Cecembia calidifontis: one gene and its partner. The protein of the gene in region 1 interacts with the protein of each later gene in a pairwise test. Links are inferred from orthologs where the notes say so. Each region holds a gene or a part of one and is shown in the gene's direction. Other genes may lie near its edges.

Evidence for each region.
Region 2: the proteins of mrdA (region 1) and BC751_RS02630 interact in binary tests that used the Escherichia coli proteins (3 or more experiments, as listed by UniProt). The link is inferred for Cecembia calidifontis from one-to-one orthologs.

The regions. Positions count from the first base shown.
Region 1 is NZ_SGXG01000001.1:1,462,226-1,465,171, forward strand. It holds mrdA (penicillin-binding protein 2), read left to right. Parts: upstream 1-546; coding sequence 547-2,346; downstream 2,347-2,946. Other genes in the region: mreC (rod shape-determining protein MreC), read left to right, coding at 1-20; BC751_RS06355 (rod shape-determining protein MreD), read left to right, coding at 24-545; rodA (rod shape-determining protein RodA), read left to right, coding at 2,352-2,946. UniProt on the Escherichia coli protein: Catalyzes cross-linking of the peptidoglycan cell wall. Responsible for the determination of the rod shape of the cell. Is probably required for lateral peptidoglycan synthesis and maintenance of the correct diameter during lateral and centripetal growth.
Region 2 is NZ_SGXG01000001.1:600,213-603,196, forward strand. It holds BC751_RS02630 (penicillin-binding protein 1A), read left to right. Parts: upstream 1-346; coding sequence 347-2,623; downstream 2,624-2,984. Other genes in the region: porW (type IX secretion system periplasmic lipoprotein PorW/SprE), read left to right, coding at 1-320; uvrC (excinuclease ABC subunit UvrC), read left to right, coding at 2,732-2,984. UniProt on the Escherichia coli protein: Cell wall formation. Synthesis of cross-linked peptidoglycan from the lipid intermediates.

The DNA.
Region 1 (2,946 bases):
TGAACGTGGAAAATAAATAAAGCATGAACAGCAGGAAGGTTTTTTTATTGGCCGGTAGTTTCTTGCTCTATTTTTTAGTGCAGGTGCTGATGCTCAAAAACATGGTGATTTTCGGTGTCGCTTTTTGCTTTTTATATGTGTTGTATGTGCTGTTGCTCCCTGTTGAAATGAAAACCATTCCCTTGATGCTTATTGCTTTTATATTAGGCCTTATCGTAGATTTTTTTTACGATACCATGGGGATGCATACCCTTTGCCTGGTAGCCATAGCCTTTTTCAGGAATTTTTGGTTGGATATTCTGACCCCTACGGGAGGATATGATGAAAACCTTCAGCCCTCTATGTTGAATATGGGACTGGGATGGTTTGTTACTTACAGTATCCCCTTAATTCTGGTCCATCACATTTTGTTTTTTTATGTAGACAGTTTGGGAACCAATTTGTTCTTTCCCGTGGTTCAAAAGATTATTGCAAGTACTATTTTTGTATTCGTAATGAGCATTGTCGTACAATTACTATTCTACAGGAGAAGGAGGGGTATATAAAATGAATGATCAAAGACCGTTAATCATTATCATCGCCATCGTGTTGGTAGGTGTGGTATTGCTTACAAAACTGTTTTTGATACAAGTAGCGGATGACACTTTTTTGAGAAGGGCAGAGCGAAATGCCATACAGCGGGTAGTGGACCACCCTTACAGGGGACTGGTCTATGACCGCACCGGAAAAATCATGGTTTACAACAATCCCATTTTTGATCTGATGGTCATCCCCCGGGAGTTTTCGGTAAAGGATACAGCACGTTTTTGTGAAATTTTCCAGATAAGTAAAGAGCAGCTGATAGAAGGATATACAGCTGCAAGGAAATACTCAGCTGTAAAGCCCTCTCCCTTGAAAAAACAGATTTCTACCACAGAATTTGCCAGGATTCAGGATTACCTGATTGATTATCCGGGGCTTTTTGTCATGACCCGGGCGGTTAGGTCTTATCCTCAGCCAAGTGCTGCCAATGCCTTGGGCTATATTGGGGAAATCAGTGCAAGACAGTTGGAGCGTGACACCCTTAAATATTACAGGCAGGGGGACTATGTTGGGTTGAGCGGTATTGAGGGGTTTTATGAGCCCGAACTCAGAGGGGTCAAAGGGGTAAAATACCGAATGGTCAATGTAAGGGGGGTTGATAAAGGACCATTTAAAAACGGGGAATATGATACAGTTGCTGTGGCAGGTAAAAACCTTACCTCCACCATTGATCTGGAATTGCAGCAATATGGGGAAATGCTGATGGCGGGCAAGCGAGGTTCTGTGGTGGCCATTGAGCCTAAAACAGGAGAAGTTCTCGCCATGATTTCTGCGCCAAGCTATGATCCCAATATGCTTACCGGCGCAAAGTTTGGAGCCAATTACATGCAGTTGAACCAAGATGACAGCAAACCGCTTTTCAACCGGCCCATCATGGCTATGTACCCTCCCGGTTCTATCTTCAAAATCGTGCAGTCGCTGGTGGGTTTGCAAATGGGCGTATTGAGTCCCAATACCACCTATTCATGTAACCGTTCCTTGGTAGCCTGCCACAACCATCCCAATCCAGTGAATTTGTTTGGAGCCGTAAAGTATTCCTGCAACCCCTATTACCATCAAGCCTACAGGGCAATGATCAATAGGGAGGTTTCCAGGAGTACCTTCAAGGATACCGAAATTGGATTGAACACCTGGAGGGAATATGTGGTAAAATTTGGCCTTGGAGGGCCTTTGGGCATTGACCTTTACAATGAAAAGGGAGGCTCCATTCCTTCCAGTAACCTGTATGATAGGATTTATGGGCCAGGTAGGTGGAAATATTCCACCATTTATTCGCTCTCCATTGGACAGGGAGAGATGCTCGTAACCCCGCTTCAAATGGCCAATTTGGCAGCCATCTTTGCCAATAAAGGATATTATTATCCCCCACATCTGGTCAAAGCAGTGGATGGAGATCCCAATAAAATACCCCAAAGGTTCAGGACAAGAATCGATGTAGGAGTGGACGCCCAGCACTTTGACCTGATTCAGGATGCCATGGCAGAGGCCATCTATGGTACTGCCGCAAGGGCAGCGATCAAGGACATCACCATTGCCGGTAAGACGGGGACTGCCCAAAACCCACAGGGAGAAGACCATTCCGTATTCATTGCCTTTGCCCCTAAGGAGGATCCAAAGATTGCTATCGCCGTGTATGTGGAAAATGCAGGCTGGGGAGGTAGGGCAGCTGCTAGTACTGCCAGCTTGATGATTGAAAAATACTTAAGGGGTGAGATTACCCGACCTGCCTTGGAAGAGTATGTGCTTGCAGGAAAATTTATGTAATAGCAGTGAGAGAGGACGATTTATACATCAATAAAATAGATTGGATCACCATTACCATCTATGCCCTATTGGTCATCATGGGATGGTTCAATATCTATGCGGCTGTCTATGACGAACAAGCTGCCAAAAGTATTTTCGACTTTTCTATCAATTCCGGAAAGCAATTGGTATGGATCGGTACGGCCTTGCTGTTGATCACCATCATCATGGTAGCGGACTACCGGCTTTTCGAAAATCTTTCTTTAGTCCTTTATGGTATTTTTCTGCTGTTCCTTTTGATCACTCCATTTTTTGGAAAAGAAATCAATGGGCAAAGGGCCTGGTTTGAAATTGGTGCTTTCCGCCTACAGCCTGCGGAATTTGCCAAATTTGCCACCGCATTGGCTTTGGCTAAATTTATGGAAAGGCCGAGTTTTGACCTCAGTCAGTTCAAATACCAAATGCAGGCTTTATTGATTATCATGCTTCCTGTAGCGCTGATCATGCTTCAGCCGGACACAGGAACTGCCATGGTATATTCCGCGTTTTTTATCATGCTTTATAGAGAGGGAATGCCACAGCGTTATTATGTGCTGGGTCTGGCCTTTATAGCTGTTTCAT
Region 2 (2,984 bases), 860 kb from region 1 along the record:
ATCCGGAAAAAGCCAGGGAATCCAAAAACCTGTTGGCAGACCTTGAATCATTTCATGCGCAAAATTTTGCCAATTCAAGACTCCGTACAGGAAATATGAACCTTAATCGCCAAGAAGTGATTTTTATAGTGAGCCCCTTCAGCAATGCTGAACGTGCAAAAGAATATAGGAACAAATTCATGAACGATTTCAATTCTAATTCCCTGGAAAAAAATGACAAAGAAAACAGCTTCTTAATTTCCATCGAGAACTTCCAGGAGCTCAACAGACGTAAAAACCTCAATGAGTACCGTCAATTCTACAGAAGAGTTTATAAATAACAGTACATCAATACGTTTAAATCATAATGACCAATAAAATCATTAAAATTATTTGGTTGGTTTTCGTTGCCGGAATAATAGGTTTTGTCCTGTTTGTCTGGGCAGTGAGTGTCAATTTTCTCGGCCTATTTGGAGAATTACCGGATTTCAAGGCCTTGGAAAACCCCAGAACAGAGGTCGCATCAGAGCTTTATTCTGCAGATGGGGTATTATTGGGAAGTTACTTTAGGGAAAACAGGAGTCCTGTCAGCTACAATGAACTTGCCCCGAATCTTGTGAATGCACTCATCGCCACAGAAGATGTAAGGTTTGAAAAACATTCCGGCATTGATCTTCAAAGCATGGGACGGGTATTGTTCAAATCCTTAATCTTAAGACAGGGTGCAGGAGGGGGCAGTACACTTAGTCAGCAGACGGCCAAAAACTTGTTCAAGACCAGAAATCTGGAATCTCAAGGGGCCTTAAGTAGGGTGCCAGGGCTACGGATGCTGATCATTAAGACCAAAGAGTGGATCGTCGCCACCAAGCTTGAAAAATCTTACACCAAGGAAGAAATATTGACTTTATACCTGAACACATCAGAGTTTGGAAGCAATGCTTATGGCATAAAAACAGCTGCCAAAACATTTTTCAATAAAAACCCAAACGAACTTACCGTTCAGGAATCCGCGGTTTTGGTAGGCTTGTTCAAGGCACCTACCTATTACAGCCCGGTATTCAATCCGGAAAACTCATTGAGAAGGAGAAACACGGTTTTGGCACAAATGGAAAAATATGGCTTCCTGACCAAATCTGAACGTGATTCCCTTATGGCTTTGCCCATTGAATTGGATTACCGGGTTGAAAACCAAAATCAGGGTTTGGCCACCTACTTCAGGGAAGTCCTGAAAGCAGATTTACTCAAATGGACGAAAGAAAATCTCAAAGCAGACGGAACCCCTTATGATCTATTTGGTGATGGCTTAAAGATTTACACCACGATAGATAGTAGGATGCAGCGTTATGCGGAAGAAGCCGTGGATGAGCACATGAGAGAACTTCAGAAAAAGTTTGAAAATGAAATGGGCAACAGAGACCCCTGGATTGATGAAAATGGCAGGGTAATCCCCAATTTCCTTGAAACCCAAGTGAAGCGTACGGAAGCTTACAGAAATTTGGTGAGAAGGTATGGGGCCGAATCTGATTCCATCAATATCAAATTAAATGAAAAAAAGAGGATGCGGATTTTTTCCTGGACCAAAGGAGAAATAGATACCCTCATGAGCACGATGGACTCTTTAAGGCATTATAAAAAGCACCTTCAAACTGGCTTTATGTCTATGGATCCACATACAGGACATGTCAAAGCTTGGGTAGGGGGCATCAATCACAAGCACTTCAAGTTTGACCATGTCAAGCAGGCTAAAAGACAGCCAGGGTCCACCTTCAAACCCTTCGTATACGCTGCTGCTATTGAAAATGGATACAGCCCCTGCTATACTGTAATTGACCAGCCTGTGGAAGTAAATATTCCCGGTCAGCCGGCCTGGACACCCAAAAATGCCGACGGAAAGTTTTCCTATGAAAAGATGACCATAAGGAGAGCCATGGCACAGTCTGTCAACTCTGTAACGGCCTTTATGATGAAAAAGCTTGGCCCAAAAGTGGTGGTAGAGACTGCTCACCGATTAGGGATTACCAGTGACCTCGAAGAAGTCCCGGCACTTGCTTTGGGAACAGCAGACGTTTCTGTATATGAGATGGTGGGGGCTATGGCTACCTTTGTCAATAAAGGAGAGCATATCGTTCCTTTCTATATTGAAAGAATAGAGGATAAGAACGGAAACGTATTGCAGCAGTTTACTCCTAAAAAACGTCCAGCGATGAGTGAAGAGCATGCTTATCTTATGGTATATATGATGAGAGGTGGCTTTGAAGAATCCAGAGGAACCAGCCAAGGGGTACCATGGACGCTGAGAGATCAGGGCAATGAATTGGGTGGTAAAACCGGAACTACCCAAAATGCCTCTGATGGATGGTATATGGGAATGAGTAAAGACCTTGTCTCCGGGGTTTGGGTAGGTGGTGATGACAGGGCCATCCACTTCCGAAGCTGGGTAAGTGGACAAGGTGGACAAACGGCGAGGCCTATTTGGGTAAGATATATGGCCAAAGTCTACGCTGATCCTACGCTTGGATATACCAAAGGACCTTTCCCCAGACCGGAAAGACCGCTGAGCATAGAAATAGATTGCGACAAATATGATCTCAACAGTAATAGGTTCAACGACTTCGATTTTGATCCAAGAAAAAATGATTTTTAACAAATGTCAGCCAGAAACGAAAAAAGCCTCTTATGGGGCTTTTTTCTTGGCAACCCCATAGCCTCTTCATTAAAACCCTATAATATCATAGATTGTTAAATTTGTACCATGCAAGTACCCTCATTCAAGGTTGACGAATACAATTTACTACCCGACCATCCTGGGGTGTATAAATTTTTTAACGCAGAAAATGAACTTATTTATGTGGGAAAGGCAAAAAGTCTCAAAAAAAGGGTTTCTTCTTACTTTGTAAAAGGACAGGGCATCAACCATAAGACCAAAAGAATGGTCCGGGAAATACAAAAAATCGAAATTACCCTTGTCGATTCAGAATTTGATGCCCTCTTGTTGGAAAACAACC